Regions from separate parts of the Shewanella rhizosphaerae genome, predicted to be linked through region 1. Evidence: predicted binding sites of a transcription regulator. Region 1 holds the regulator's gene; each other region holds the start of a gene.
The links. Region 1 encodes MetJ, which represses methionine synthesis genes. Its sites were predicted from a motif close to TAGACGTCTAGACGTCTA; they were not measured.
Positions count from the first base shown of each region.

Region 1 (10,960 bases):
AGGCCTCCTATGACGGTCTGGAGGCGGCCATCAATGCCAGCGACGTCACTGGGATCACCAATTACCGCGACATGCTGGTCGCCGATCTCAAGTCCCTCGATGGTGAAAATGCCTATGGCAGCGTGGGGCTAGGTTTTTCCGTGGTTTTACCGACCAAGCGCATGCCTATGTCGATCTTTTACAAGACCTATATCGATGCGGTGAGCGTGGCGGTGATCGAGGACAGCGACATAGACGCCCTGACCAATCTTGACCCTAACAATCCGCCTGCGGTTACCGATCTGGATTCACAGGGGGCCGTGGTGGCCGGTGCCATCTCAGATCTTGGTGTGGCCCTTAGCTTCCCGCTGTCGATCGTCAATATGCCGGTCGCCGTGGGTATCTCGCCCAAGCTTCAGCGTATCGACACCTATAACTATGTGGTCAGCGCCAACAACTTTGACGCCGATGATTTCGACGACAACAAATACCGCAACGACGATACCGTGGCAAACCTGGATATCGGCGTGGCCATTCAGCCACTCGAACGCATGACCATAGGCCTGTCGGGACGTAACCTGGTGAGCCAGAAGCTGGACACCGTCGAGGCGATGGGGCGCAAGTTTATCTACCGTGTCGAGGCTCTCTATACCTTAGGTGTGGCCTATGATTGGGATAACTTCAGCCTGACGACAGATGTGGATCTTAATGGTCATAAGCGATTCGATGAGATAGGAGAGACCCAGTATTGGCGTTTGGGCGGCGAGATGAGGGCGACCGATTGGCTGGCCCTGCGTGTCGGCTATCGCCACGATATGAAAGATACCAGTAGCAACCTCTATACCTTGGGTACAGGCTTTACCATAGGCCGCTCCTTTAATCTGGATCTCACCGGCCTGGTGGGCACAGATGACGCCGTGGGCGGGGTGATTCAGACCTCCTATCATTTCTAGAGATAGGTTTTTTAGAAACAATAAGGCCGGCTATGATGCCGGCCTTCTCTTGAGCCTAGGTGTTAGAGCAGGGCACTTAAGGACTTGGCGGCCAGCAAGATGGCGCTCAGGCTACAGAGCACCAGCGTCATGATGCGGGTCCTATTCTTGTCTATGCGTCCCACCAGGCGATTGGCCATCAGGTAACCCAGCAGCACAGAGGGGAGCAGCAGCGCCGAGCAGTAGAAGTGATGCAGGGTCAGTAGACCCGTAAGCCCTAGGATCACTATGGCGATGGTGGAGCTGAAGATGAAGAAGGCCGACAGGGCCGCGCGAAACTGCTTGGCATCTTTACCCGAGAGCAGTATGGCCAGCGGCGGTCCGCCGATAGCGGCGATGTTGCCAAAGATCCCCGAGATCACGCCGGCGATAAACAGGCTGCGGCGGTTGACCACCAGGTTGAGCCGCATCAGGCTCAGCAGTACGGCGATGGCAACGATGATGGCGATGGTCATGCCGAGCACGTCCTGGGGCGCGACCATGAGCAGGCCGGCGCCGATCAGTCCGCCGGGGATGCGTCCCAGTAAGGCATATTGCAGGCCGTTGAATTCCAGGGCGCCACGCTCACGGATCAGGGTTAGAAGGGCGATAGAGAAGCCCATCAGGATCACGGGCGCAGGCACCAGAGATGGCTCGATAAGGTAGAGCAGGGGCGCGGCGACGACCGCCATGCCGAAACCGATCAGGCTCTGGGTGAGGGCGCCGACGAAGACGATAAGCGAGGCTAGCGCCAGAATATGAGGATCGAGCGGAAGTGCAGGCACTGCAATGTTCCAGGCTAAGGTTGAAAACTAAAAGAGGGACCGCCTAGCGATCCCTCTATCGATTCGTGTGTGAGTGGATTACTCCATCTCTTCCCACTCTATGCCCATCTCGGTCATCAGACGTTTGACTTCGGCTGGGATGCTATCTGGCTTGTCTTTAGACAGGTCATCGTCTTGGGGGAGTGGTTGACCGGTGTAGGCGTGCAGGAAAGCCTCGCACAGCAGCTCGCTGTTAGTGGCGTGACGCAAGTTGTTGACCTGGCGCCGGGTGCGCTCGTCGGTTAACACCTTAAGCACCTTAAGAGGAATAGAGACAGTGATCTTCTTTACCTGCTCATTCTTCTTACCATGTTCAGCATAGGGGCTGATATAATCGCCATTCCACTCAGTCATTGACTCACCTGTAAATTCTAAAATTCGGTGCAGATTTTAAACCCTTACAAATTACAGTCAAATTATTGCCTCGAATTTTTGGCAAATGCAAATAGATTTCTAAATGTTTGGACGTCTAAACGTCCAAAAGTTGTTGACGCTCACTATCGGCTTAGGTACATTTAGACGTCCAGACATCTCTTTTGCCGAGGTGCCTGCCCAGATCCAATTTGAGGAGTTGAAGATGACAGCGCGTAAACTAGCCACCGCCGCCGTACGACGAGGCATAGAGTCAGACACTCAGCACGGTGCCGTGGTGCCGCCTATCTATCTGTCGACAAACTACTCGTTTGAAGGGCATCAACAGCCGCGGGCATTCGATTACAGCCGCTCAGGTAATCCGACCCGCTCTATTCTCGGTGATGCGATTGCCGAACTGGAACAAGGGGCGACCGGCGTGGTGACCTGTACCGGCATGGCCGCCATCACACTGGTGACTAGCCTGCTGGGCCCAGAGGATCTGTTGGTGGTGCCTCACGATTGCTATGGCGGCAGCTATCGCCTCTTCACCAACCTGGCCAAGAAGGGCGCTTTTAAGCTATTGGTGGTGGATCAAACCGATGATGCCGCGCTCGAGCAGGCGCTGAGCCAGTCACCCAAGATGGTGTGGCTTGAGACCCCCTCTAACCCGCTGCTGCGAGTAGTCGATATAGAGGCCATCGCCCAGGCGAGCCACAAGGTGGGTGCTCAGGTGGTGGTGGACAACACCTTCCTCTCTCCTGTGTTACAACAGCCACTGTTGCTGGGGGCCGATATCGTGGTGCACTCCACCACCAAATATATCAATGGTCACAGCGATGTGGTGGGCGGCGCCGTGGTGGCCAAAGCCCCTGAGGTGGGCGAGCTGCTGCACTGGTGGTCGAACACCCTAGGTCTGACGGGGTCAGCCTTCGACAGCTACCTGACCCTGAGGGGGCTGAGAACCCTGGCGGTGCGCATTCGTGAACACCAAGCCAACGCTCAGAAGGTATTGGCACTGCTTTGTGACCACAAGGCGGTGGAAAAAGTGTATTATCCGGGGCTTGCCGAGCATCCAGGCCATGAAATTGCGGCCAGACAGCAGAAGGGCTTCGGCGCTATGCTGAGTTTTGAGCTAAAAGGTGGCGAATCGGCACTCGTTGCCTTTTTAGATGCGTTACAATACTTCTCGGTAGCCGAGAGTCTGGGAGGCGTAGAGAGTCTGGTGGCGGTTCCCGCGACCATGACCCACAGAGCCATGGACCCAGAGGCGCGCCGTGAGGCGGGCGTGAAAGATACCCTGATCCGTTTGTCAGTGGGCATAGAAGATGGCGAGGATCTGGTGGCAGATATTCTTGCGGGTTTAGAAGCGGCTATCGCGGTAAGTAGTTAAAGGGTTTGAGGAGCAGATAATGACACGTTGTCATTTGCATAAGTTTGGTGGTTCTAGTTTAGCGGATGCAGATTGTTACCGCCGCGTCGCCCACATTTTACTGACCCATGGCCACAGCGATGATCTTATCGTAGTGTCGGCCGCGGGCAAGAGTACCAATTTCCTATATCGCCTGCTGGAGCTGTGCGACACAGATCAGCTGTGGCAGGAAGAGTTACAGGTGCTGGTGAGTTACCAGCAGAATCTAATCGAGCAGCTGCTCTCCAACGAGCAGGCCCGTAGCCTGAGAGAGCGACTGGCCACCGACAAGTCGCAGCTGACCAGCCTGTTGTCGCTCGATGAGCTCAACGATTATCAACGCAACCAGGTAGTAAGTTTCGGCGAGCGCTGGTCTTCCCGTCTGCTGGCGGCGCTGTTGCGCGAGTCTGGCGTGGCGGCGACCGATGTCGATGCCCGCACCCTACTGGTCGCCGATGAAGGCGCCGTACCGCAGATCCGCCTTGGCGAGTCGCGCCAGAAGGTGCAGGCGCTGCTCGAGGCCCATCCTCAAGAGCGTCTGGTGATCACCGGTTTTATCTGCGCCAACGAGCAGGGCGATACCCTGCTGCTGGGCCGTAACGGCTCAGATTTTAGCGCCACCTTACTGGCTAGCCTGGCGGATATCGAACGTGTCACCATCTGGACAGATGTGGAAGGCGTATTTAACGCCGACCCGAACCGAATTAACGATGCCAAGTTGCTTAAGAGCATGTCGCTCACCGAGGCGAACCGCCTGGCGCACCTTGGCTCTCCCGTGCTGCATAACCGCACTCTGCAGCCACTGTTCGACACCGAAGTCAGCCTGGCGGTGCGTTCAAGCTACGCCCCCCATACAGATTTTACCCTGATCGCCCCTAAGAGCTCGTCGGCCAGTGCCCCTGTGGTGACCAGCCTCTCCAGCGTCAGTCTGTTTAGTCTGACCATAGGGGTCGAGTTACCGCAGTTGCTGGCCTGTTTTGCCCAGGCTGGCCTGACGCCACTGGCCTATTGGTCGTTGGCCCACGGCCGCGCCGAGCTGGCCTTTACCCATGAGAATCAGAAGCAGGCCCAGGCGATCTTCGAGGCCAAGCGCAGCGAGCTGGGAATCGATGAGTTACAGCTGCGCGACGATCTCGGCTTGGTGGCCCTGGTGAGCGCCGATGCCAGCCTCTATCGCCGCGGCTTCTCGCGTCTGTTGAGCCGTGAGGCGCATCCTCTGTGTAATGATGGCCTTAGCCTGGTGACCCTGGTGCCTAAGGCGCAGGTAAACCTGTTGACCCAGAAGGTGCACAGACGCTGCGCCGGTCCGCGCAAGCGTATCGGTGTCCTGCTGCTGGGCATAGGCAACATAGGCGAAGCCTGGATCGATCTCTTCAAACGTGCCCGCCCCGTGCTCAATAAGGAGCTTGAGGTCAGCGTCGAGCTGGTAGGACTCTTGAGTTCCAAGAAGGCGCTGCTGAGTGAGACAGATATTGACTTAAGCAGCTGGCAACAGGCCTTTGAGGAGCGCGGCACCGGCTGGCAGTACACCCATCTGTTCGAGCAGTTGCAGGCACTAAATTGCGATGAGTTGATCGCCCTGGATATCAGCGCTAGCGCCGATCTCACCCTGCAATATCCCGAGTTTTTTGCTCGCGGCATTCATATCGTCAGCGCCAACAAGCTGGCGGGTTCTGGGCCGCTGGCCTTCTATCAGGAGCTGAAGCAGCAGCTGGGCAATCGTCGTCTGTTCTGGCGTTATAACGCCAGCTGTGGTGCGGGCCTGCCGGTGCAACATGCGCTGAACGATCTGCATAACAGCGGTGACAGCATAGAGGCGGTCGGCGGCATCTTCTCCGGCACCCTATGCTGGCTGTTCGAGCACTATGATGCCAAGAAACCCTTCTCCGAGCTGGTGCTGGAGGCTAAGGGGCTGGGTATTACCGAGCCGGATCCCCGCGACGACCTCTCCGGCCGGGACATGCAGCGCAAGTTGCTGATCTTGGCCCGTGAGATAGGTTACGACATAGAGCTGGACGATATCGAGCTGGAGTCTCTGGTGCCGACTAAGCTGGCCGAGATCCCGCTGGATGATTTCATCAAGCGTATGGCGGAGCTCGATGGCGAGATGTTGCAGCAGTATCAGGCAGCGGCCGAGCAGAACAAGGTGCTCAGGTATGTGGCGTCATTGGATTCAGACCAGGGCCAACTCAAGGCCAAGGTGGGAATCCAGTGGGTCGATAGGAGCCACCCGTATGCCAATTTGACGCCGGGCGATAATGTCTTCGTCATTCGCAGCGATTTCTATCAGGACAATCCGCTGATCATACGTGGCCCGGGCGCCGGGCGCGAGGTGACGGCTGCTGCGGTGCAGTCGGATCTGGCGCAGATCTGCCGGGATCTCCTGCAAGAGTAATTTAAAGGGTCGATGCGTGCATCGGCCTTTTTTATAGCTTTTTCTCTTTTTCTTTATATCTCTCTTTCAGTACATTTCGCCGGATGAATTGGTGAGATAGGCCTGCCTGTGCCTGCCGTTTCACTTTCGGACTATCTTATAAACAGATTGTTTTTTATTGAGTCAGTTTTTGGGCTTGACATCACTCTGAGTTTCTCTAGTATATGGACATATAGACGTCCAAACGTCTAAAATATTTTTTGCTCTAGGTCTGAGGGAATTAAGATGGCTTTTCATCACGCACAACACGCCAATTCATTGAATCAAAGCTTGTCTGAGCTTAATGGTGATATCAATGTGTCATTCGAGTTTTTCCCACCGGCCACCCCCGAGATGGAAACCATTCTGTGGAACTCCATCAGACGCCTGGAGCCGCTCAAGCCTAAGTTTGTCTCGGTAACCTATGGTGCCAACTCTGGCGTGCGCGATCGTACCCACGGGGTGATCGAGCGTATTCAGAAGGAGACAGATCTGGTGGCGGCGCCCCATCTGACCTTGGTCGATGCCAGCGATGAAGAGCTGGTCGAGCTGGCAAAGCATTACTGGAACTCGGGTATACGTGACATAGTTGCACTGCGTGGCGATCTACCCGCGGGCAGTCCTAAGCCGACCCGTTTTGCCAACGACCTGGTGCGTCTGCTCAAATCTGTGGCCGACTTCGATATCTCGGTGGCGGCCTATCCTGAGGTGCACCCGGATGCGCCCAATGCCCAGGCGGATCTGATCAACCTCAAGAAGAAGATAGATGCGGGGGCCAACCGCGCCATCACCCAGTTCTTCTTCGATGTGGAATCTTATCTGAGATTCAGAGACCGCTGCGTGGCCGCTGGTATCGATGTGGAGATAGTGCCGGGCATACTGCCTGTGACCAACTTTACTCAGCTGAAACGCTTCGCCGGCATGACCAATGTGTCTATCCCAAGCTGGCTGCATAGGCAGTTTGAGGGGCTAGACGATGACCCGTCGACCCGCCAGATGGTAGGGGCCAACGTGGCCATCGACATGGTCAAGGTGCTGTCTCGTGAAGGGGTGAAAGACTTCCACTTCTATACCCTGAACCGCGCCGAATTAACCTATGCCATCTGCCATACCCTTGGCGTAAGACCCGGTAAATAGCATTTCGTTAGCCAGGATAGACGTCTAGCCCCGCCTCGATAGGTGGGGCTTTTTTGTAGCTATTATCAATAGTCCTGGTGTGGTTTTTCTTCTATGATTGACCACAGCCAATAAGGAGATTGATATGTATAGAATGCTTATCGGAGTAACAGCGCTTTTCCTGAGTAGTCAGGCGATGGCCGCCAACGAGATGCCACCGGCCGCCGCCCTGTGTGGCAGTTGCCATGGCCCGACCGGGATGGGCATAGAGCCTATCGCGCCGCGTATCGCCGGACTCTCTTCCGAATATATTGCCAAGCAGATCCACCTGTTTCAGCAAGGCGACAGACAAAACCCCAGCATGACGCCCATGGCGATGACAGTGCAGGGAGAGGCCATCAATCAGGTGGCAGATTACTTTGCCGCTCAGCCCCTGCCAGCCTTTACCCCTGTGGTACTTGGCAGCAAGACTAGCTACCAGAGCGCGGCGGAAACCTTGGTCTATCAAGGGGACTGGCAGCGCACCCTGCCGGCTTGTGTCTCTTGCCATGGCCCCTCGGGGATAGGTGGAGGCCAGTTCCCGCGTCTGGCGGGGCAGCAGGCCAGCTATCTTAAGACACAGCTGATGGCCTGGCAGTCGGGCACGCGTAAGGGCGATATCGATAACATGATGGGCAATATCGCCAGCAAGTTGAGCCAAGATGAGATAGCGGCCCTGGCCGACTATTTTGCCACGTTGAAGTAGGGAGGCGGATATGAACAGGAATCTAATGACACTCAGCGGCCTACTCATTTTTGCCCTTGGCAATAACGTGCAGGCGGGTGACTTACCCGATAAGCAGGCTGAGCTGAAACTGGCGGCGCCAGCGCAGGATGCGGATTATCTTAAGATGCGCTCCCTTGCCAGCATTCCCGAAGGTGCCTTCGGGGACAAGGTACGCCTGGGCTATCAACTATTCGTTAATACCCAACAGCTTAGGGGCCAATATGTGGGCAACGAGCTGAACTGCGTCAACTGCCATATGGATGCAGGGCGCAGGGCCAATGCCTCTCCCCTGTGGGCCGCCTATCTGGCCTATCCTGCCTATCGCAAGAAGAACGATAAGGTGAACAGCTATCAGGAACGGATCCAGGGCTGTTTCACCTATTCGATGAATGGCAAGGCGCCCGAGTCGGGCAGCGAGCCCCTGGTGGCGCTGTCGGCTTACTCCTACTGGTTAGCCATGGGCGGCCTGATGGATAAGTACGGCGTGACTGGCGCCGTGCCCGAACTGAGCGATGCCGAGCTGCTCAAAGGCGGCAAGCGGGAGGATTTTGTCTTGCCCGAGGCGATCGCCAAGGCCACGACACTCGATGAGCGCGCCAAGCTGCCGGGCAGAGGCTTCCCCGCCATCCCTAAGCCCGAACAGGCTTATTCGCCTGCACGCGGCGAGCAGGTCTATCGGGCCCACTGTCAGTCCTGCCACGGTGAAAACGGCGAAGGGCTAGCCTTGGGCGGTGTCTATAGCCTGCCACCGTTGTGGGGGCCGAACAGCTTTAACTGGGGAGCGGGTATGCACAGGGTCAACACGGCGGCCAATTTCATCTATGAGAATATGCCTCTGGGTAAGAGTGTGCAGCTATCGCATCAGGATGCCTGGGACGTGGCCGCCTTTGTGGTCTCCCATGAGCGACCACAGGACCCAAGACTGGAAGGCGATAAGGTGATGGAGCTGAGTAAACGTTATCACCAGCATCAAGGTTATTACGGCAAGAGTGTGGGTGAGGGGGCCGTTCTCGGCACTCAATCCTATCCTATCAATCCGGCTAAGCAGTAAGCCTAAACAATAAGCCTTAAGCTTGTTCCGCCCGAGACTGAGTGTTAACGTTAACGGCTAACACTCAGTCTCTATGGATTCTATGCGCACCAATGCCAGTCAGTGCCCCCTGTGTCACCAGCCCAATCAATGCGCCGTCGTGGCGGGGCGTGAGAGTGATACCTGTTGGTGTCATCATCAGACGTTTGCGCCCAAGGCGCAGTTGCCCCAGGCCTTAGCTCCAGATGTTTGTATCTGCCAGGCCTGCGCCGAGGCGCTTAGGCTGGAGACTGAGTTAGGGGTTAAGCGAGTCGATTAATGGTCAATCAATTATTTAAGGATGAATATTTATGAAAAATAGCGCCATCATGCTCTTAGGCCTGCTTGTTCTCGCGGGATGTAGCAATTTAACGCTGACGACCAATATCTCACCCGAAGAAGCGTTAAAGACCTCCAAGGTGGAGGAGTATAGTATGGCCGAAATTGGCCGTTATAAGGCGGACTCTCTGGGAAAAGTGTCAACCTCTATGTGCCGTACCCGCTCTACCCAGCCGAAACCGACCGAGTCATTATTGGTTGGCAATCTCAAATATAAGGCGCAGAAGTTGGGAGCTAACGGCATAGTCGTCATGGAGTGTGTCGATCATAAAATCAATAACGATTGTCCTGAGTTTTTGCGCTGTGATGCGCTGGCCTATCGCGTCGACTTCGACGCCCTATAAAATAAAAAAAGAGGCGAATTCGCCTCTTTTTTATTCTTTAATTGGGTTCGGTGTATTGTTAGATCATTCAAGTCTAAAGGCTAGAGTTTCCCTTCCCCAGTCAGACAACAGTACATCTCTAATGCGTTCACCATCTCCTTCGCTACTACAAGCCCACATCTCGGCGCAGGTACGTCCGGCGATGTTGGAGCCGGTACCCGAATCTGTATCTGGTCGGCTGTTATTGAGGCGGGCAATTTCGTCGTCGAAATAGCGGTTATAGTCGGGAGCCGTTACTGTGATGGTTTCCATTTCACCCACTGGGGCATTGCTACCTGGTTTCGCATCCTTATCCGCGTCGACCATGGCATATAATTTAGGTAGAGGCAGGTTGCCTGATAGTTCTGAGTTCTTCAGTTTCTTAGCAAAATTTTTAGCCGAGGCATTGTTCAGTTCGTAGGCCTTAGATAACCATTTGTCGGCTTCGGGGAGATCTTGTTTAACAAGGTTGTTATTCAGGTAAATTTTACCTAATATCAGGGCACTAGGTGAGAAATCGACTTTTAGACTGCGCTCTAAGAGTGATATTGCCTTATCGACATCTTGATAGTCGGTCTCTTGCAGGTACATGACGGCCGCCTTATATTGGGCCGTGGTGTTGCCAAACTTGGCGGCGCGTCTAAACCATTTTAGCGCTTTCTTTGGATTTTTCTTGGTACCATAACCCGCGTAATAGAGCTCCCCCAGGGTTGCCATGGCGTCTGAGTGACCCCGTTTGGTTAAAATGGTATAGGCCTTAAAATATTCCTTACATTCGGCCGAATCACACTCAGGTAAGCTGGAGGCATAACTCGTTGATGTAATGGCCCAAAAGGTCAAGCCGATTGAGAGTGTTTTGATTATCCTTTTCATTTTTTTTCCTATTTTAGGTGGTTGATGAAGTTCAACCCTCTAAGCCTCAATTGGCTTAAAGAACTGCTTGTTATGGAGAAACCTATCGAAAACTAAGAGCTATCCTTCCCCAGTCAGAGAGCAGGAAGTCGCGAATACGCTCACTGTCTCCCTCCGTACTACATGCCCACAATTCGGCACAGGTTCTGCCAGCGATGTTGGATCCTGTGCCTTTTTCCGTATCTGGGCGACTGTTGTTGAGGCGGGCGATTTCGTCGTTGAAAAACTGGGTATAGTCAGGCGCAGTGACAGTGATGGTTTCCATCTCACCGACAGGTGCATTACTGCCAGGTTTATTGCTGGCTTGCGTATCTAGCAGGGCATAAAGCGTTGGCAGGGCGAGTGTTTGGCCTTGATCGGACGCTTTAAGTTGCTTGGCAAATTTTTGCGCCTCTTGGTTGTTGAGCTCATAGGCCTTGGCTAGCCAGTGATCGGCTTCGGCAAGGT
Region 1 is NZ_CP080420.1:581,293-592,252, forward strand. It holds gene K0I63_RS02620 (conjugal transfer protein TraF) at 1-932, shown strand, start outside; gene K0I63_RS02625 (sulfite exporter TauE/SafE family protein) at 995-1,735, opposite strand; gene metJ (met regulon transcriptional regulator MetJ) at 1,814-2,128, opposite strand; gene metB (cystathionine gamma-synthase) at 2,352-3,518, shown strand; gene K0I63_RS02640 (bifunctional aspartate kinase/homoserine dehydrogenase II) at 3,538-5,931, shown strand; gene metF (methylenetetrahydrofolate reductase) at 6,196-7,086, shown strand; gene K0I63_RS02650 (c-type cytochrome) at 7,211-7,810, shown strand; gene K0I63_RS02655 (c-type cytochrome) at 7,836-8,882, shown strand; gene K0I63_RS02660 (cysteine-rich CWC family protein) at 8,965-9,180, shown strand; gene K0I63_RS02665 (hypothetical protein) at 9,212-9,583, shown strand; gene K0I63_RS02670 (tetratricopeptide repeat protein) at 9,647-10,474, opposite strand; gene K0I63_RS02675 (tetratricopeptide repeat protein) at 10,557-10,960, opposite strand, start outside.

Region 2 (10,960 bases), 260 kb from region 1:
CTCGAGTACGGTCAGCTTGGTCGACACCTTAGAGCCACCTACGATGGCTACCAGCGGACGCGCCGGGTTGTCCATCGCCTTACCCAGGGCTTCCAGCTCACCGGCAAGCAGTGGACCGGCACAGGCTACAGGAGCGTACAGGCCAACACCGTGAGTCGATGCCTGGGCGCGGTGTGCGGTGCCGAAGGCGTCCATCACATACACGTCACACAGGGCAGCCAACTTCTTGGCCAGCGCCTCGTCGTTCTTCTTCTCACCCACGTTAAAGCGCACGTTCTCGAACACCACGACTTCACCGACATTGGCTTCTACGCCGTCCAGGTAGTCTTTGGCCAGACGTACCGGGCAATCCAGCGCCTTGTCCAGGTAATCCACAACCGGCTGCATTGAGAACTCGCTGTTGTACTCGCCTTCGGTCGGACGACCCAGGTGAGACATCACCATCACGGCCGCGCCTTTCTCCAGCGCCAGCTTGATGGTTGGCAGAGAAGCACGCAGACGCGCATCGCTGGTAACCACACCGTTGCTGACAGGGACATTGAGGTCTTCACGGATAAGCACACGCTTGCCCTGAAGATCTAACGCTGACATATTGATAATCGCCATTTCACGTTTCCTTAAGTTTAAAGTTAAAAATAAAAGTTAAAGCAAAACTGGGCTACCCACCGCCGGGACGCTTCACCGGCCATAGGTTTAAAATCTATAAAATCAGGCTCTAACGGCCTTTATCATCTCTAAACTGGTATCCAACATACGGTTGGCAAAGCCCCACTCGTTGTCACACCACAACAGCAACTTCACCAGATGGCCGTCGCTCACCCGGGTCTGGGTGCCATCGACGATACTGGATCTGGGATCATGGTTAAAATCACACGATACCAATGGCGCATTAGTATAGCCCACAACCCCTTGGTATGAGCCATTTGCCGCCTGAGATAATACCTGGTTCACTGTATCGATATCGACACGTTTATCTAAGGTGACCGATAAGTCAATTGCAGTCACATTAATTGTCGGCACGCGCACAGATATCGCCTCGAACTTATCCTTCATCTCGGGCAAGATCCGCTCGATCCCTCTGGCCAGCTTGGTATCTACCGGAATGATCGACTGCCCCGCCGCGCGGGTGCGTCTTAGGTCGTCATGATAGGCATCGATCACCTGCTGATCGTTCATCGCCGAGTGGATGGTGGTGATGGCGCCGCTGCGCACCTTAAAGGCACGGTCCAGCACCTGGATAATGGGTACCAGGCAGTTGGTGGTGCAGGAGGCGTTAGAGACCACCTTATGTTCGGCCTTGAGATCTTGATGGTTCACGCCGTAGACGATAGTGGCGTCCACATCGCCGGATGAGGGATGGCTGATCAGCACCTGTTTGGCGCCGGCCCTGATGTGGGCCTCACAGGCCTGACGGTCGATGAGGGCGCCCGTGGCCTCGAACACGATATCGATATCCAGGGATTGCCAGGGGAGCTTCTCGGCATCGGCCTCATGGAGCAATTGGATACGATCATCCCCTATGGTCATCACGTTGGCGTCGAGTGACGCGGGAGACTGAAAACGACCATGGGTAGTATCGTATTGGGTCAAATGAAGCATGGCTTCGGGGTTGGCGAGTTCATTAATGGCGACAATCTGGATCTGATCCCGTTTGCCTGACTCATAGAGAGCACGAAGAATCGAGCGACCGATACGGCCATAACCATTAATAGCAACTTTAATCATTAAGTGCTTCTACTCCTAACACCGTCCTGAGATAGGCTTTCTTGATGCGACAACGGCCTATCGTTATCGATAAGCCGAGTCATCATGGCATAGAGCAACTGCTTGCCCTATGCCCTTTTGCAGGCGCTAGGCCTTAGAGAATAGCGCTTGCCTTAGCAACCACATTCTCAACGGTGAAGCCGAAGTGCTTCATCAGCGCGCCGCCTGGAGCAGACTCACCGAAGGTGGTCATGCCAACGATGGCGCCGTCGAAACCGACATACTTGTGCCAGTAATCGACGTGAGCCGCTTCGATGGCCACACGCTTGGTGACTGACTTAGGCAGTACAGACTCTTTGTAGTCGGCGTCTTGCGCGTCAAACACATCGGTAGATGGCATAGAGACCACGCGTACCGCCTTACCTTGCTCGGTCAGTGCCTTAGCCGAATCCAGTGCCAGCTGCACCTCACTACCGGTTGCGATCAGGATAAGATCTGGCGTACCGGCGCAATCTTGCAACACATAAGCACCCTTGGCGATGTTAGCCAGTTGCTCTTCGCTGCGTGGCTGTGCAGGCAGACCCTGACGGCTGAATACCAGTGAAGTCGGTGCCTGACGACGCTCGATAGCCATCTTCCAAGCTACGGCAGTTTCTGCCGCATCACATGGACGCCATACCATCATGTTTGGTGTCATGCGCAGGTTAGCCAGCTGCTCAACCGGTTGGTGAGTCGGGCCATCTTCACCCTGACCGATAGAGTCGTGGGTGTAAACGAAAATGTTTTGAATGCCCATCAGCGCAGACATACGTACCGCGTTACGCGCATATTCCATGAACATCATGAAGGTCGCGCCATAGTTGATGAAACCACCGTGCAGCGACACACCGTTCATGATGCCGCTCATACCGAACTCACGCACACCGTAGTAGATGTAGTTACCGGCAGGATCTTCCTGGATGCCCTTAGAACCAGACCATAGGGTCAGGTTAGAACCGGCCAGGTCAGCCGAGCCGCCGAGCAGTTCAGGCAGGATAGCGCCGAAGGCCGCGATAGCATTTTGTGATGCCTTACGGCTGGCGATGTTCTCGCCCTTCTCTTGACACTCTTTGATGAAGGCCTGTGCCTTCTCTTCGAAATCGGCTGGCAGTTCACCAGTGATCACGCGGCGCTTATATTCAGCAGCCAGTTCTGGGTAAGCGGCTTCATAGGCAGCAAGCTTCTCGTTCCAGCTAGATTCGTTGGCCGCGCCCACTTCTTTGGCATCCCAACCCGCGTAAACGTCTGCAGGGATCTCAAATGGACCGTGCTCCCAACCTAGGAACTCACGAGCCGCCGCAATTTCGGCATCGCCCAGTGGCGCGCCGTGACAGTCGTGACTGCCAGACTTGTTTGGTGAACCGAAACCGATAATGGTCTTGCAGCAGATCATGGTTGGTTTGTCGGTGACTGACTTGGCTTCTGCGATTGCTTTGCGGATAGCATCGCTGTCGTGGCCATCGACACCGGCAATCACATGCCAGCCGTAAGATTCGAAACGCTTGGCGGTATCGTCGGTGAACCAGCCTTCGACGTGACCGTCGATAGAGATGCCGTTGTCATCCCAGAAGGCAATCAGCTTGCCAAGACCTAGGGTACCCGCCAGTGAACAGGCCTCGTGAGAGATGCCTTCCATCAGACAGCCGTCACCCAGGAAGCAGTAGGTGTAGTGGTCAACGATATCGTGGCCGGGACGGTTAAATTGCGCCGCCAGAGTCTTCTCGGCAATCGCCATACCTACGGCGTTGCTGATACCCGCGCCCAGTGGACCTGTAGTGGTTTCAACACCTGGGGTGTAACCATACTCAGGGTGACCCGGCGTCTTAGAGTGCAGCTGACGGAAGTTCTTCAGCTCATCCATCGGCAGTGCATAACCCGTCAGGTGAAGCAGAGAGTAAATCAGCATAGAGCCGTGGCCGTTTGAAAGGATGAAACGGTCGCGGTCGACCCACTCTGGATTGTTCGGGTTGTGCTTCAGGAAATCATTCCACAACACTTCGGCGATATCGGCCATTCCCAATGGCGCACCTGGGTGACCAGAGTTGGCTTTCTGAACGGCATCCATACTTAACACACGGATAGCGTTTGCGAGTTCTTTACGAGATGACATGCTCTCTCCTGCTGATTTGAATGTTGGGGATTTTGCGGGCCGATTTTGCGGGCAACAATGGGGGCATATTTTCCCCTACTCGTGGATGGGACGCAAATAAAATTCGCCCTTTAGCTTAGATTAAATCCATCTAGACGCGAAAAAGTGCACCTCAGTGACACTCAAGATGACCCCAGGCAAAACCTCACCTCGCCGCTTAAACTTCTCCGTCGCCCTCACCAAAATTTGCGAGCACAAGACTGAGCAGGCAGACCCGACTCACCGCGATCGTCATCAGACTGGCCTAAGCGATCCTTTGGCAATAAAAAATAGCGGCCTTATAACAACAATAAAAATCCAACATTAACAATATTTTAAGTTGTACTTTTATTTAAACTCATCCGAAGCATTAGAATATTTACCCGGTTTTACTCCACAATTTTCATCGAAAAGGGTGTTATCCGATCTGATTTCCACTAAAATGGCCGTCTAGATGTAGATACTTCTACACATTCGAATTGTTTAAAGACGAGATTTTTCCATTATGGCAAAGCACTTGTTTACCTCTGAGTCGGTCTCAGAAGGTCATCCAGATAAAATCGCCGATCAAATTTCTGATGCGGTACTCGACGCGATCTTAGAGCAAGATCCTAAGGCACGTGTGGCGTGCGAAACATACGTCAAAACCGGCATGGTGATGGTAGGTGGTGAGGTGACCACTTCTGCATGGGTCGATATTGAAGAGCTAACCCGTAAGACGGTTCGCGAGATCGGCTACACCCACTCAGACATGGGCTTCGATGCCGACTCTTGTGCGGTACTCAACGCCATTGGTAAGCAGTCTCCAGACATCAACCAGGGTGTCGATCGCGCCGATCCTAAAGAGCAAGGCGCCGGCGACCAGGGCCTGATGTTCGGTTACGCCAGCAACGAAACTGACGTCCTCATGCCTGCCCCGATCACCTATGCCCACGCATTGGTGAAGCGTCAGTCAGAAGTGCGTAAAGACAACACCCTGCCTTGGTTACGTCCAGATGCCAAGAGCCAGGTGACCTTCGCCTATGAAGACAACAAGATCGTCGGCATCGACGCCGTGGTGCTCTCTACCCAGCACTGCGACAGCGTCAGCCAATCTGATCTGATCGAAGGCGTGATGGAAACCATCATCAAGCCTGTGCTACCGGCACAGTGGTTGAACAAGGACACCAAGTTCTTCATCAACCCAACCGGCCGTTTCGTTATCGGTGGTCCTATGGGTGACTGTGGTCTGACGGGTCGTAAGATCATCGTCGACACCTACGGCGGCATGGCTCGTCACGGCGGCGGTGCATTCTCGGGTAAAGACCCATCAAAAGTTGACCGCAGCGCGGCCTATGCGGCCCGTTATGTGGCGAAGAACATAGTGGCTGCCGGTCTGGCGGATCGCTGTGAGATTCAGGTGTCTTACGCTATCGGTGTGGCCGAGCCAACCTCTATCAGCGTAGAGACCTTCGGCACAGGCAAGGTCTCTGAAGAAGTGCTTATCGGCCTGGTTCGTCAACACTTCGATCTGCGCCCTTATGGCCTGACCGAAATGCTCGACCTGGCACGTCCTATCTACAAGGCAACTGCGGCTTACGGTCACTTCGGTCGTAACGAGTTCCCTTGGGAGCGCACCGACAAGGCTGAAGCCCTGCGCGCAGACGCTAAGCTATAAGCTTGGTTATGCCAGTCAGCAAAAAGCCGCCCTTTGGCGGCTTTTTTGTATCTTGGTCAATGAGATATATTAGTTGCGACTAGAGATCTCATTGCCAGTAGAGAATCGCTTCTCAAGATAGAGGCTCACCATGCTGAAGAGCATGATGCCGACCCCATCGGCCATTAGGTCATAGCCATCGAAGGTGCGACTGGGAAAATACTGCTGACTGCACTCCTCGATGATCACCACAATCGCCACCACCACAGCCCCCAGATAGGGTCTCATTCCCCAACACGACTGCTGCCCTAAAGAAAGTCGCCCGAAAGAGACGCGCCTGAAGTTGCTGCCAACATTGGCAAACAGGGTCAATGTACCAAACAGCAGCATATGCCCCAGCTTATCGCCATAGGGCATCGCATGGGCCAGCTCAAACAAGGGGTTAGTGCGCCCGGCATCGGCGCTGACGATCAGCCAGACCAGGAAACCACTAAATAACACGCCCAGCAGGGCAAAGGCTCTCACCATCACAAACGACTCATCCTTGATATCTTCATTCCATTTCTCTGATGCAACTTCATCAGTCTCGGCTAACAATGATCGAAATGGGCATACTGCATGCACATGAAACTCAGCTGCTGCGCATTTAACAGTGGCACCTCGACCTTGTTAGCCGTCGCCAACTGCGCCTCAGATGGCTGCGTCATAGGCCGTATCTCGGCGCTATAGGCATTACTAAAGCCACAATCAAACCAGTGCCCATCACAATTCGCGACATAGATGGCGCGCGGCTCACCGCTGAGCTCGAGACACTCACAGTTAAGCGCCGCTTGGTCCGCCAAGGCTTTGAGCAGCTTGAAGTTATCCAGGGCGCTAAGGCTGACGCCAGCATAGGGCTCAAACAGCTCGGCGAGACGTGTCGGGAGGCCTTGCATCTTGCTCTCGGCCATCTTGCTCTCATTCATGTCACTCTCGGTATTATTGCTCGTCATAAGGTCGCCCTCCCCTAGATAGCGCCTGAAGTATCGGCCGCCAGCAGATAGTAACCGCGGCCATCGAACTCGAAGAAGTCCAGCACCTGCATGTTCCCCTTCTGGGTGTGGGCGGCGAAGGAACGTTCGTTCTCTTCGGCGATAAAGGTAACCATGTAGGAATATTGAGGTGCCACCTCTTTCTTGAGCTCAGACACTAACTCAAAGAACAAGCCAGACCCCCTCTGGGACGGCGCTATCCAGATGGGACCATACTGACAGCTGTTGGCTTTATTGATTATACCCGAGCCAGTTTCAAAACGATCGGTCTCGAGTCGCTTCAGGAGATAACGATACAGGGGCCAGTTACCGAAGAAAGGCCAGCGACCGGCGATCACATAACCCGCGATCTCACCGCCGACGTCGGCCAGCAACAACCAATGATTCTGGATCAGCTCATCTAACTGCTGGCGACTAAAACTCTGGCCCGTCATCATGCCGCCGCGCTGATCTGGGGCAAGCTCGGCCTCCCACTGGTTCGCTTCCAGGGCGGCGATGGCATCTAGGTCGGCGCGGGTTGCCAGACGGATCACCATGACGGACTCACTATGCTGTGAAGAAACAAGAATATCCCCTTAAATCTTCGGGTTATTTGCAAAATAGCTAATCGACTACCACACTTAACACACCTGAAACACCAATAGGTTAGAGCCGATCATGCTGCCGGAAAACATTCACACAGGTGTGAGTATACTTGAAAACGATAACGCGCAAATCAACTTAGTCAGGTGGATGCATCAGTGCGAGCTGATGAAACGCTATTTCGAAGCCGATGTCGCCTTTGTCGCCCAGCAGACGGACCTGGGTTTTGAGATCATCGTCAGCTCCATCAACGATACCCGCAGGTTTCTTTCCGGCACCCTGTATAACGAGAAATTCGAACTCTTCACCCGCCTGTCCAACAGTCAGCCCGAAGGGGTCAACCTGGATCTGAGTCGGGAATCCAACGCCGAACTCCCCAAAGATCTCGCCACCGCCAGCAGCATGCTGTCCAGGCCGATCCTCTGGCCCGACGGCACTGTATTCGGCTGTCTGTGTGTGATCAATCCCGCCAACAAGGAGACCGCCAGCACCAACGCCTTCATGCTGGAACCCTTCCAGATCTTGCTGCAACAGGACCTGGCACTCCTGTGTCAGAGCCAGCGCATCGAATCACTGTCGATGCGGGATCGCGACACAGGCATGCTCAATCACTATGGCTTCATCATGATGGCGCCGCGACAGCTCAACCTCGGCCGTCGCTTCGGTGCCCATGCCGGCATCCTCTTCTTCGAGCTCTACCCCAATCCGCCGCTGATCGACGAGATAGAGGACAAGCATATCCGCCTGCTGGGCAACATCATTCAGGACACCATACGCACCGCCGACATAGCCGCCCACTACAGCCACAGCCAGTTCGTGGTACTGGTGTTTGTGGATACCGAGCGGGATCTCAACCACATCAGCCACAGGGTCGAGAAACTGCTGCTACAACAAAACGATCGCCTCAAATTGGATTCGGGCCACTCCTTCTTCGCCCCCGACTCCTCGGCCAAGCTGGCGCCCATGCTGGAGAAGGCCAAGCAGCAACTCAAGTCTCAGCAGAAAGATGATGAAATTGAGACTGAGGCCTAATGCTAGAGGCTGGCGCTAGAAACTGGCATTAGAGACAGGCGTTAGAAGTTAACTTCGAAAAACGAAAAAACAGATTTTGCTCGCAAAATTGAAAATTTACATTCTCACAACATATGATTTTTGAGTATGATGTAAACACTTTGTGTCGTCAGTCTTTCGGCTGACCCACCTTATCTAGCGAGTTATGCAATTTAATAATAACAATAAGCGAGCACTACTATGCTATTAGAATGCGCCGATACCAGCCTTTGGCTTAGGGAAGCCGACCATCCCGCCATTACCCTGCCGCGTTGGCAGCAACAAGTTGATCTACTTAATGAATTTTATCAGGCTCAGGCCAGTGTGGTGCTGCAGTTTATCGACGGCGAGTATCAGGTGGTCTGTAGTCGTCAGCACACGGATCTCAATCTCTATGCCGGTACTCAGTTTCATGATGCCAGCCTCACCCAGGCCCTCAAGAACCACACCGCCTACGGCCTGCTGGATCTGACCAAGAGCCAAGATCCCAAGAGTCACCTGGCACGCTTTAACAGCCTGCTGGCCCTGCCCCTCTACTGGTCAGACGGTCAACCCTTCGGTGTCATGCTGATCTGCGACAGCCAGCGCAGTAAACACTTCCAGCGACTCCTGCCCCTGATGGAAAACGCCAAGGCGCTGATCCAGGCGGAGCTCAAGCACCTGTTTTTGATGCAGCAGATTCAGATGATGTCGGTACAGGACGATCTCACCTGTATGCTCAACCCCTATGGCTTCAACCTGATGGCGCCAAGACAGCTGAGCCTGAGTCGCCGCTTCGGCTCCCATGCGGGTATCGTCCTGCTGCAGGACATGACAGCTTATAAGGGAGTGATGGAACAGAGTCAGGGACTGAGGCAGTTAGCCCGGGTGATACACCATAATATGCGTGACGCCGATGTCTCGGCGCGCATCGAAGATGGCCTGTTTGCCATACTGGCCTTCGTCGACAGTCAGGCCAATCTCGAATCTCTCACCAAGCGATTGCTCAAGCAGATCGCCAAGGAAGAGATCAAGGCGGAGATCGCCATAGGCGTGAGCTTCTTCACCCCCACCACACATCTTGCCATCGAGCCCATGGTGGAGGCGGCGAGACAGAATCTACATGCCAACCGAGAGCTGAAACAACAAGGCGGCGTAAAGGCCTAGGGCGAGTTAAGCCTTAAGTTTTGCGCTAGCTCTCGCGCTGGCTCTCGCACTCAGGTGCGTCTTGGCTCTGATCCTGCGCCTTTGCCCATTGAAAAAAGAGCACTATGGGGAAAGGCGACATCATCACCAGCCCCAGGCCTATCAGGCTTGAAACCAAGAGTATCCCCTGGATCTGCTCGGTCCAGGAGGTCAGGCCATAGATCCCAAGGCCGGCGAGCACCATGGCGAGTCCCAACCAGTGGGCCAGTTTTAATCCTGTCATCATAGCTTCGTCTTTCCCCTTTCAGCAGAGCTTGTCGTCGGCACAGTTTGTCGTCAGCCTAGTTTGTCGTCGAAGCAGCTGGGCCAACAGTGGAAACAGCTTACCATGAACAAAATATCATGGAAAAACCCCGAATAAGGCTTTTTAATTAGGCGTAAGCTTGTCAAAATATCAGTCTCACAGAATTGGAAGTTTCCCCATGTTTAAGAAGTTTATGTTTATCGCCGGTACCTTGCTCGGCTTATCTGCCTGTCAAAGCGCATCCCTCACAGGCGGCGAGGATCTGAATATTTTAGGTAGCTGGCATATCGAGGCCGCCCAGGGTAAAGCCGTCATCGACTACAGCCCGGCCCAGCTGGTGTTTGCCGAAGATGGCGCATTGAGCGGCAACAACAGTTGTAACCAGTTCTTCGGCCAGTATCAGTTAGACGGTCAGGCCCTAACCCTCTCCCCCGCCGGTAGCACGATGAAAGCCTGTGTCGACGCCCTGATGCAGCAGGAGCGCAATGTCATGCAGGCCATGTCTCAGGTCACCCAGGTCAAGCTGGTCAAAGGCAAGTTGCTGCTCAGCGACGCCGATGGCGAAACCCAGCTGGTCCTCAGCAAGCAGTAAGCGCTATTGCCGACACAAAAAAACCGCCTGATTGGCGGTTTTTTTTATGTCTAAAACTCGGCTTAGCTGTTTAAAACTAGCTATTTAACACTAGCTATCCAGGCGCTCTGCCAGTATCTGGCTCTGCTCGGCGTCGGCGTTGTAGTGCTCGAGATCCAGCTCATCTTCAGACTTGGCGATCACTGTGGTCGCCACCAGATCCCCGGACACGTTCACTACGGTACGCGCCATATCCAAGATACGGTCGATACCCGCGATGATCGCCACCCCTTCCAGCGGCAGGCCAACAGTGGTCAGTACTAGGGTCAGCATCACCAGACCCGCCCCCGGCACCCCGGCGGTGCCGATTGAGGCCAGGGTCGCGGTGAGAATGATGGTGATATAGTCGACCCAGGTGAGGTCGATCCCAAAAGCCTGGGCAACAAACAGCGCCGTGACCCCCTGATACAGGGCGGTGCCATCCATGTTGATGGTGGTACCCAGGGGCAGCACGAAGCTTGAGATCTTCTTATTGATCCCTAAGGATTCGCTGGCGCACTTCATGCTGGCAGGCAGGGTGCCGGCGCTGCTCGAGGTGGTATAGGCCACCGCCAGTGCGTTGCTGATCCCCTTGAAGAACTGCATAGGGTTGAGCTTGGCCACGAAGGTGAGCACCAGGCTGTAGAAACCTATGATATGCAGGGCGCAGCCGATATAAACCGCCAAAATCACCTTGATCAGCGGCATCAACATATCCATGCCATATTCACCGGCTACCCAGGCCATCAAG
Region 2 is NZ_CP080420.1:845,779-856,738, reverse strand. It holds gene K0I63_RS03885 (phosphoglycerate kinase) at 1-606, opposite strand, end outside; gene epd (erythrose-4-phosphate dehydrogenase) at 709-1,725, opposite strand; gene tkt (transketolase) at 1,859-3,853, opposite strand; gene metK (methionine adenosyltransferase) at 4,377-5,528, shown strand; gene K0I63_RS03865 (VanZ family protein) at 5,598-6,035, opposite strand; gene K0I63_RS03860 (hypothetical protein) at 6,098-6,499, opposite strand; gene K0I63_RS03855 (GNAT family N-acetyltransferase) at 6,514-7,074, opposite strand; gene K0I63_RS03850 (nucleotidyl cyclase domain-containing protein) at 7,196-8,152, shown strand; gene K0I63_RS03845 (GGDEF domain-containing protein) at 8,372-9,316, shown strand; gene K0I63_RS03840 (hypothetical protein) at 9,342-9,581, opposite strand; gene K0I63_RS03835 (META domain-containing protein) at 9,778-10,191, shown strand; gene K0I63_RS03830 (dicarboxylate/amino acid:cation symporter) at 10,282-10,960, opposite strand, start outside.
Region 2: the regulator MetJ is predicted to act here: its motif matches at 4,315-4,332, upstream of metK (methionine adenosyltransferase).

Region 3 (10,960 bases), 1.6 Mb from region 1:
GGGCATAGATAAGCCGGTCGGCGAGATAGGTCACTATACTGTGATTGCCGGCAAGGAGGATCTGTTTCTGCTGCATCAATCGGCGCGGGGCGAGGCCTTGTTATCCCTCTCCTCCCTTAAGATAGCACCGCCCGTCGAGCGCATCGCCGATATGTCGGGCCTGCGATAACGCCTGCTCGGCCCTTGCTTGCGACGCTGCTTTAGTCAGGGTTAACAATGACCGCTTTTGTGGTTGTTTTTAGGCCAATTTGTTGTCATGTTAGTCAAGTTTTAGGCGCTCGCCCTTGTCCTTACCGGAAGCTTTCTCGGCAAGGTGAGGCGAGTTCTCACTCCTTCAGACATGATTAACGGGCCATAATGAAAAATAATACTCTGCTCCCCCTCGCCGCGCTGACGGCTGCTCTCTTGTCGCCATCCCTGTTTGCCAATGATGTGACAGTTATACATGCCGGCACCCTGCTGGCCGACCCGGCCGCTAAGCCGCTCAGCGAACAAACCCTGGTGATCACCGACGGTAAGATTAGCCAGGTTTCCCCCGGTTATCTGAGCGTCGAGACCGTCGCGCCCGGCGCCAAGTATGTGGATCTCAAGCAGGGCTTTGTGATGCCGGGGTTGATGGATATGCATGTGCATCTGCAAGGTGAGCTGGGGCCCAAGAATGATAGCCAGCGCCTTAGGATGTCAGACGCCGATGTGGCGATGCAGAGCGCCTATTTCGCCAACAAGACCCTGATGGCGGGCTTCACCACGGTTAGAGACCTCGGCGCCAAGCCGGAGCAGATGTATGCCCTGCGTGACGCGATTGCTAAGGGGTGGATAGACGGGCCGCGGATCATCGCCTCAGGCGGGGTGTCGGTGACCGGCGGCCATGGCGATGTGGACGGCATGAGCCCAGATCTGCTGGATAAGTTCACCACTAAGACCATCTGCGACGGCCCCTATGACTGTCGCCGCGCCACCCGCCGCGCCATCAAGTTTGGTGCCGATGTTATCAAGATCACCTCCACCGGTGGCGTCTTGTCGGATACCGACACGGGCACGGGCCAGCAGATGAACGATGATGAGATCAAAGAAATTGTGGCGACGGCTCATGCCCTGGGGCGTAAGGTGGCCAGCCATGCCCATGCGACAGAGGGGATCAACGCCGCCCTGCGCGCCGGGGTCGATAGCATAGAGCACGGCAGCTACGCCGATAAGGAGAGCATCAAGCTGCTCAAGAAGAATGGCGCCTTCCTGGTGCCCACCCTGTTGGCGGGCGATACCGTGGTGCATATGGCCAAGGAGTCTGACTTCATGTCGCCGGCCATCAAGCAGAAAGCGGTGCGAGTGGGTGCCGATATGACGGCTAACTTTACCCGCGCCTATAAGGCCGGGGTCAAGATTGCCTATGGTACCGACAGCGGCGTCTCGGCCCACGGCACCAATGCGCGCGAGGCTGTGTTGATGAATCAGGCGGGCATGAACAATAAAGATGTGCTGATCTCGGCCACCATCAACGGCGCCGAGCTAGTGAATATGTCAGATAGCCTGGGCACCCTGAGTGTCGGCAAGCAGGCGGATATTATCGCGACCCAGGGTAACCCTCTGGAGGATATCTCGGCCCTGCTGGATGTGGGCTTCGTGATGAAAGGTGGCAAGGTGGTGAAGTCGCGCCTGTGAGTGAAAAAAGATTGTCATTAAAATTCAATTTATATTTTTTAAACTATTGATATATTATGACACTTATCCAATAGGGGGCTTAGGAATGGCCCCCTCTTTTATTGGAGTTTTTCAGTCAATTTACGTAAACAAAGGGAACTATATGGAATATTTTATTGGTGCGTTGAAGAAGTTTGCTGATTTCACCGGTCGTGCACGTCGCAAAGAATTTTGGATGTTTACCCTGTTCTACATCATCTTCTATGCCGTGGCGGCAACCATAGATGTGGTGACAGGTCTGTATATGCTGAGCGGTATCTTCTCGCTGGCACTGCTTATCCCAACTCTCGCTATCTCGGCCAGACGCCTACACGACACCGGCCGTTCGGGCTGGTGGCAGCTAATAGGTTTAATCCCGCTTATTGGCGCTATCGTGCTGATCGTCTTCTATGTACAAGACAGCGTAGAAGGCAACGAATATGGTGAAAACCCTAAGGCTTTGGCCGAGGCGTAATTTTTTTCTATCTGCGATGAAGGAGGCTTATGCCTCCTTTGTTGTTTTTAGGCAGTAATACAGCCCTTGGGTGAAGATGCCTATTCGGGCCATCATGGGAGCATTAGACATTTATACGTGTAGACGTCTATAATGCCCGCGTTCTGTCACAGGAGCGGGAGAGAGCCTCTCCTCAACGCCGCACATAAGCCGCGGCTTGCCATGAGACAGAGCGTGACCTAATTTAGTCAACCTTATGTGGTGCCCTAGCCAAAATGGCGCAAGGGATAATCGGGAAGCCAGTGAGAATCTGGCACTGCCCCCGCAACGGTGATAGGTGAGAGCTGGGTGCGCCATGCCTTTAACATCATGGCGTTAAAAAAATCTACGCTCGTCGTTTAAACCTTTTGTTTAGACTTAGCCTCAGTCCGGAGACCGGCCCTTAAGGTGATTTTGAGATTTCGGCGGGCAGATCTCGAAATGCGACCCTGGCGGTTTGATGGACTGCGCCCAGTCGTGACGCCTTGCCCTGTTTCCCTTTTAGGAGTTAAAGGAAAATGGGTACACAACCTAGTAAAATTGCGCTACTTCTTGGCGCCTGTCTGGTCGGGAGCTTTCCTGCCTTAGCGGAAAGTTCGGGCACCCCAGGGCCTGTGGATGAAACCATCACGGTTATCGGCCGCACCGAAAACACCCCTATCAATATCGCGGCTAACGTCAATGTGATCGACGCCGCCGCCATCGAACTTAGCGGTGCCACCAACCTCACCGAGCTGCTGCGCGGACAGAGCGGCATTCAGGTATCAGATTCAAACTCGGGTGCCGTATTTGCCATGCGCGGTTTCAGTGCTAGTCAGGCCGTCAACAACACCTTGATCCTGATCGATGGTCGTCGCCTCAATAACATCGATATCGCCGCGCCGAGCATCAGTGCCATCGGGCTCAATCAGGTGGAGCGAATCGAGATCCTCTCAGGCAGCGCCGGTGTGCTCTATGGTGACCAGGCGGTCGGCGGGGTGATCAACATTATCACCAAGGCGCCGAAAGATAACGGCGGCAGCCTGCAGCTCTCCGGCGGCAGCTTCGACACCCTTGAGGCCAAGGCCGAGGGGTCGGTCGCCATCAACGACAACTGGCGCCTCTATGGCGCGGCCAACCATCTCAAGAGCGACAACTATCGCGATCACAATGCCAGCAAGACCAGCTCAGTGCTGGGACGCCTGCAGTATGACGATGAGGTGCAGCAGTTCTTCGCCGAGGCGAGTCACTATGACAACCATCGCGAACTGGCTGCTGCGCTGACCGACGAGCAGATCAAGCAAAACCCAAGACAAATGGGTGACCTGAAGCAGGGCGATCTCTTTATCGATGCCTACCTACATGAGATGACCACGGCGGCCCGCACCGGCTATCAGCGCCAGCTGAATGATGCTTGGGCACTGGGCGCCGACCTTAACTACAGCGACACCCTAACAACCGGGCTAAGCACCTGGAACACAAGCCGCCGCGATACCCGCTCCCTGCTGGAGTTTAAGCCTAAGGCCGTGGGCAACATCAAGACGGATAACGGCGAGCTCAAGCTGGTGACCGGCCTGGATCTTAGCCGCGGCGAGGCGACATTTAGTAATCGCAGCAATGTGCAGAAGCTGGCCAGCGCCTATCTGCAGGCGACCGTGCCCCTCACCGAGAGCTTCAGCTATGTGGTGGGCGGTCGTTACGCCGAGGTGACAGATGAGCTGGTGGACGCCAGTGCCTACCCTAATGGGATAGATCTGGATCAGGATGCCCATGCCTTCGAGCTTGGCATCAACTATCGCCCGAGCCAGCAACATAGATTCTACCTGCGGGCCGACGATAACTTCCGTTTCGCCAAGGTGGATGAGCAGGCCTATACCCCGGCTAGCATTCAGGGGCTCAAGCCGCAGACGGGTCGCTCCTACGAGGCGGGGTGGGATCTGCTGCTCGAGCGCAATACCCTGCGCCTGAGTGCTTATCGACTGGATCTCGAAGATGAGATCGTCTTCGACCCGAGCGCCGAGACACCTGCAGGTGGCAGCTTCCCCGGCGCTAACGTGAACGCTGATGCCTCACGCCGTTATGGGGTAAGCGCAGACTGGGATTGGCAGGCGACTCAGGATCTAATGCTTGGGCTTGAATACAACTACATAGACGCCGAGTTTACCGAAGGACTAAACGAGGGTAAGGCACTCTCCTGGGTAGCCAAGAACTCAGGTCGTGGCTATGTCAGCTACGATGTATATGAGCATCTGCAGCTCTTCGCCGAGGCGGTCTACACGGGTGAGCGTTACATGGAGGGCGACAATGCCAACTTAGGCGATAAGCTCGATGCCTATACCCTGGCGAATATCGCCATCAACTATTCCCGCGATGCCTGGCTGGCCAGCCTGCGGGTCGATAACCTGCTGGACAAGGAGTATGTCAGCTCAGGGTATTTCAGCACCTGGGGTAGCGGTTATTACCCTGGCACAGGCCGGGCGCTGCGCCTGACCGCCAGCTACCGCTTCTAACGCGGCTTTAGCCTTAAAAGCCAGTCAGATCTGACTGGCTTTTTTATTGCCTGCTGTTCATCATAGGGCATAGATCATTTGGGAGTCTGTGGGATGAAACTAAAGTGGTTGCTTGTGCCCGTTATTTTACTCTTGGCCATCATCTTCTGGCCAAGTGGCGGGCCCTCACTTGCTCCCTTGCCGGGGAGTGCCAGGATCCTTGCCTTTGGCGATAGCCTGACTCAGGGCGTGGGAGCCAGCCCTGGCATGGATTATCCTGCGCAGCTGCAAGCAATGAGCGGACGCGAGGTGATCAACGCCGGCATCTCGGGGGAGACCACATCCCGGGGCCGCGAGCGCTTCGCCCGAGTGCTGAATGAGACGGCGCCGGATCTCATCATCTTGCTCGAGGGGGGCAATGATTTTCTGCGCAATGGCAGCGCGGCGCAGGTCGAGGCCAACCTCTCTGCTATGCTGGCACAGGCCCAGCGGCGCGATATTCCTGTGGTGTTGATTGGCGTGCCCCAGAAGAGCATCTGGCTGGAAACGGCGCCTCTGTATGGACAGCTGGCAGCGCAATATCAGCCGCTATTTATTGAGGATTTTCTGACAGAACTGCTAAAATTATCAGAGGTAAAATCTGATGCGATTCACCTCAACGATGAAGGCTATCGTCGTCTCGCCGAGCACCTATATCAGCGTCTGCAACAGGCAGGTGCCCTATAGCTAAAATGGCCCTGGCAGTAGCCAGTCAATGGGCGTCACCCCTTGGTTAAGTGGCGGAATTTTGTCGTTTATCTTTCGTCGATTGTGGGCTGAAAGCTCAGGCGTGAGTGGCAAGATGAATTTATTTAGGTTAATGTCCGTTTTTACCCCAAATCGACTTGACCCAGACAGTCGTTTTATGGGTAAATTCTCGGATAACAAATGGCGCCGTGCCAATAATAAATCAGGTTAATAACTTCTCATGACAGATCTTGAGCATCAGGTATTCACTCAAGTACGCGCAATTATTGCCAATGAAGAACAGGTTATCGGACGACGGGGTATTCTGATCCCGCTGAAGAAAGCCATTATTGCCGATGGCGATATCCGCAATGTGATCGATATAGTCTCTTCCGATCCCGCGTTGGCGGCACATCTGCTATGGCGCAGCAACTCGGCGGCTAACGCCAGCGTGTCATCGAAGAACCGTTCATTGAAAGATGCCCTGGTGCGCCTGGGTCAGGTCAATATCTACCGTTATGCCTTCACTTTCTACCTCAAGGAGCGTCTGGACGAGCTGCCACAGCCCTACAAGAAGCTGGTATACGGCTACTGGGCGCTCACCGAGAGCATAGCTACCGACGCCGTGGATAGCCTGCATCATATGGAAGGGGTGAACATCAATCCCGATGAGGTGCAGACCCTGGCGCTGTTTAGCGTGTTTGGCGAGATCATCGCCCTGACCGCCTTCGCCTACCTGAATGCCGAGTCGGAGCAGTCGTTCCCGCTCTCTATCATCAAGTCGCTGATCGATAATCAGAAGCAGACGCTGACCCTTGAGGCATTCGAGTCATTAGGCCTGGATGAGGAACTCAGAGAAGAGTTTATGATCGCCCATAACCTACGTCAGACTCGCAATCCAGACTCTCCGGGTCTGGTGCTGCGCAGAGTGCTATCCATGCGCAATCAACTGCTCAACCCGCTCTAGGGCCTGTTGACCTTTTACGTTCATTTTTGCAGCATTCTGTATCGATTTTATACAAGGCAGAGTGATTGTAATCTAGTGAGCTACATCAATGAGCGATAACGCAGTAGAAAAATGATACAGACGCTGCCCGCAGGGTTCGTCTTGAGCACGTTCAACTCTTTGTTACTCGGCTTTTATATAGAATAACTATATCTCAAGCCTCGAGCCGCGATTTGAACATGCTCAATTAGAACAAAATTTGTTCTCAAAAGGCCAACAGGCCCTAGGGCCTTCGACCTGATAAAAGAAAACCTGCCGAGTGCAGGTTTTTTTGTGCCTTAATTTTAGCTTTTCTGAAATTGCGCCTTTAGTGCCCCTGACGCTCCAGCCCCTCAGAGGTCACCAGATTGAGCCACTGCTGGGCGAGGCGCGCGCTGCTGCCGTTGCTGCGATAGGCGCCAAACAGTGGGCGTCTGAGCCCTTCTGATCCCAGTTTTACCGCCTTGAGCGACAGACCATGAGCCTCGTTGATCGACCAACTCGGCAGGGCGGCAACCCCATCTTTGCAGGCGATGCGTTGCAGCAACATGGCGGTGAGATCGCAGCGGATCTGCTTGGCAACCGGCACGCCCGCAGGCTCCATGAAGTGGCGATAGATATCCAGCCTGTCTAGTGGCACTGGGTAGGTGAGCAGGGTCTGATCCTTAAGCTGCGCCGCCGTGACATAGGGGAGCTCGGCCAGCGGATGATCCGCGGCGACCAGGAGTTTGACCTCGAAATCGAACAGGTGTTGATAGGCGATATCATGGTCGGGAATAGGGTCTGAGGTGAGCACCACATCCAGCTGTCCCTGTTTGAGCGCGGTTAGCGAGTCGAACAGGTGGCGGCTCGAGAGCTCCAAGTTGGTGTGGGGAAAGCTGGCATTAAACTGCTCGATCACCGGCATCAGCCAACGAAAACAGCTGTGGCATTCGATACCGACATAGAGATCTCTCGCCTCGCTGCCCAGGCCATTCTTGAGATCGATTTCGGTTTCTATCACCTTAGGCAAGATTTCCTCGGCCAGATTGAGCAACCGAGCGCCCTCCTGAGTAAAGGAGAGGGGTTTACTCTTACGCACGAAAATCGCCGAGTTGATGCGGGTCTCCAGTTCCTTGATCTGGTGGGATAAGGCCGACTGGGTGACAAAGCGCTTCTTGGCTGCGCCCGCGAGACTGCCGCTCTCTTTCAGGGCGACCAATGTACGTAAATGCCTAAGCTCTATCATTTTTACCTCACATGAATTTGGCTCATGTTGCTCGTGAAATCAATTCGATTGCGAGACAACAGACTAGCACAATAAACTTCTAGACGTCCAGACGCCTGTTTTAGTTTGTTGTGCAATTTCAGTTCTCAAACCTGTATTGCGATGACAGCGAAGGGCGCTAACCATGAATTTCGCTCATCTTAATGCAAAAGGTATACAATATGCAAACTCTAGATATCGCATCATTAGGCTTTCCCCGCATAGGTCGTCAACGGGAACTCAAATTCGCCCTGGAAAAATATTGGCGTGGCGAGATAGACCAGGAGCAGCTGCAATCGCTCGCCAGTGAACTGCGCAGAACCCATTGGCAGTGGCAGCAGGCGGCGGGGGTGAAGCAAGTGCCGGTTGGGGACTTTGCCTTCTACGATCAGGTGCTCACCCTGAGCGCCACCATCAATGCCATCCCGGCGCGCCATCGTAGCGGCGAGCAGGTGGATCTCGACACCCTGTTTCGAGTGGCCCGTGGCCGCGCCCCCACCGGGGAGGCGAGCCGCGCCGCCCAGATGAAGAAATACTTCAACACCAACTATCACTACATAGTGCCCGAGCTCACGGCGGGTCAGCGCTTCGAGATAGCCTATGAGCAGCTGTTCGACGAGGTGGCCGAGGCTAAATCCCTGGGGCATCAGCCTAAGCCGGTATTGCTTGGCCCGGTCAGCTACCTCTATCTTGCCAAGTGCGAGGGCGAGCCCTTCGACAAGCTGAGCCTGCTGCCCAACTTGCTCGAGGCCTACCAAGCGATTCTGGCGCGATTTGCCGACCAGGGCGTGACCTGGGTGCAGCTCGACGAGCCTATCTTGGCGCTGGAGCTAGATGATGACTGGCTGGCGGCCTTCGAGCCGGCATACAAAGAACTCAGTGGCCAGGGGGTTAAGCTGCTACTGGCCAGCTACTATGGCTCTGTGGCCCATCATCATGATTTGATTAAGGAGCTCGTAGTCGATGGCCTGCATCTGGATCTGGTGAGCGATGCCGAGCAGCTCACCCTGTTTGGCGCCAGCCTTAAGCCGACGCAGGTGCTCAGCCTTGGGGTGATCAACGGCCGCAACGTGTGGGCGGCGGATCTCGATATCTTGGCCGAGCGTTTGCGCGCTGTGGTGGCAGATCTTGGAGAGCAGATCTGGCTGGCGCATTCCTGTTCGCTTCTGCATGTGCCCGTGGATCTGGAGAGCGAAACCGAGCTGGCGCCAGAGCTCGCCAATCAACTCAGCTTTGCCAAGCAGAAACTCGACGAGCTGGCGGCGCTGCGCACCTTGTTGCTTGCCCCACAGAGCGAGGCGGCCCAGGCGATAGTGGCGCGCTGTGAGGCGAGGCGTCAGGCCCGTGAGCAGGCGGCCAACCCTGAGGTGCAGGCGAGGCTCAAGGCCCTAACGCCTGAGGATTTCAATCGTCCTAGCGGTTTTGGCGAGCGTCGCCAAAAGCAACAGGCCCGTTTTCGTCTGCCGCTGCTGCCTACCACCACCATTGGATCCTTCCCACAGACGCCGGCCATTCGCGGCCTGCGCAGTCGCTGGCGTAAGGGCGAGCTGACCGAGCAGGCCTATGTGGCGCAGCTCGAGGCGGTGACCCGGGACAGCATAGCACGTCAGCTTAAGTTGGGGATCGACGTCCTGGTCCATGGCGAGGCCGAGCGCAACGACATGGTGGAGTATTTCGGCGAGCAGCTCGACGGGGTAGGCTTTACGCAGTTTGCCTGGGTGCAGAGCTACGGCTCACGCTGCGTCAAGCCGCCGCTCATCTATGGCGATGTGTCACGTCGTCAGCCGATGACGCTCGCCTGGGCAAGCTTCGCCCAGAGCCTGACCGACAGGCCGGTGAAGGGGATGTTGACCGGCCCGGTCACCATACTGCATTGGTCCTTCGCCCGGGAAGATATCGGCCGCGAGCAGATCGCCAATCAACTTGCCCTGGCGATCCGCGACGAGGTAGCCGACCTGCAGGCGGCGGGTATCGGCATCATACAGATAGATGAACCGGCGTTTCGTGAAGGTCTGCCACTGAAAGCCAGTGACTGGCAGCATTACCTCGACTGGGCGGTGGCCGCCTTTAAACTCAGTGCGGCGGGCGCCGAGGATGAGACCCAGATCCACACCCACATGTGCTACAGCGAGTTCAACGCCACCATAGATGCCATCGCCGCCATGGACGCCGATGTGATCACCATAGAGACCTCGCGCTCGCATATGGAGCTGCTCAATGCCTTCGAGGACTTCGAGTATCCCAACGAGATAGGCCCGGGGGTGTATGACATCCATAGCCCGAACATTCCGACTGTGGAGCAGATGGTGGCATTGATTGAGAAGGCGGCGACCAAGATCCCTGTGGGACAGCTGTGGGTGAACCCAGACTGTGGCCTCAAGACGCGCACCTGGGATGAGGTGGAGCCTGCGCTGCAAAACATGGTGAAGGCGACTAAGGAGCTAAGACGCCGCCTGGGTTAGTCTCTTAAAATCCCCGTTTTTAGACTCAGGGTGACCAGCTTACTGGCCACCCTTTTTTGGGCTTATGTTTTGGGCTTAGCGCTTTTTTTGGGGTTTAGGGCGTTTGAACTTAGTGACTAGTCGCTAGTGAAAGCCTAGTGACCTGTGAGTGTCTCTCGCCGTTCTTGTAAGCGCTGCTCAAACAGCGCCTGTTCGGCCTCGCTAAAGCCTTGCTTGAGACTGGCTAAGCTGCTCTCCATCTCGCCCGTGGGCAAAAAATAGAACTGATCTTCCAGGGCGATCTGTGCCCAGACGGCGGCATCGACCCTCTGGCTCAGCTCGGCGCAGGCTTTATGCAGAGGCTTAAATGCCAGGTTCTCGCCGGCGAGTGCGGCGCGCTCCAGGAAGCTAATGGCCTCTCTCGGATGGCGTTTACCTTTATCGTCTTCATGGAGCAGACGCAGGCCGTGGGTCAGATCTATGCAGGCCTGCTGGGACTTCTCTATGGGATGCTCGGTGAGAAATGCTTGATACAGGTTCTCGGCCTGCTCCTTCTCATAGCTGCCCATCTTGGCACTTAATGTCTCGACCCGCTCAAGATGATAGGGCGCGGGATCCGTCGCCGCCAAACGATAGTAAGCCAGGGCCGTGGGGAGATGTCGACGGGTGCCAAGCCCCTCTTCGTGGGCATGACCCATAAGGAAGAGGGCGTCTGTCATCCATTGCTGGGCCAATGGCGTGAGCAGGGCGATCGCCTCAAGGTGACTGTCGTTGGCGCGTTTATGTTTGAGCAGTAGCTCCCCCAACAGGTAGGTGGCGCTATTGTTTTCCATGGCCATCGCCTGTCTTAGGCACTCCTCAGCCGTATCGATATCCTTAGGCAGATGTTTACCTTCCTGATAGAGGTGCGCCAGCTCGATGAGG
Region 3 is NZ_CP080420.1:3,550,029-3,560,988, reverse strand. It holds gene K0I63_RS15530 (hypothetical protein) at 1-169, shown strand, start outside; gene K0I63_RS15525 (metal-dependent hydrolase family protein) at 358-1,659, shown strand; gene K0I63_RS15520 (DUF805 domain-containing protein) at 1,802-2,152, shown strand; cobalamin riboswitch at 2,373-2,589, shown strand; gene K0I63_RS15515 (TonB-dependent receptor) at 2,689-4,659, shown strand; gene K0I63_RS15510 (arylesterase) at 4,753-5,364, shown strand; gene K0I63_RS15505 (HDOD domain-containing protein) at 5,606-6,331, shown strand; gene K0I63_RS15500 (LysR family transcriptional regulator) at 6,678-7,577, opposite strand; gene metE (5-methyltetrahydropteroyltriglutamate--homocysteine S-methyltransferase) at 7,778-10,057, shown strand; gene K0I63_RS15490 (tetratricopeptide repeat protein) at 10,192-10,960, opposite strand, start outside.
Region 3: the regulator MetJ is predicted to act here: its motif matches at 7,650-7,667, upstream of metE (5-methyltetrahydropteroyltriglutamate--homocysteine S-methyltransferase).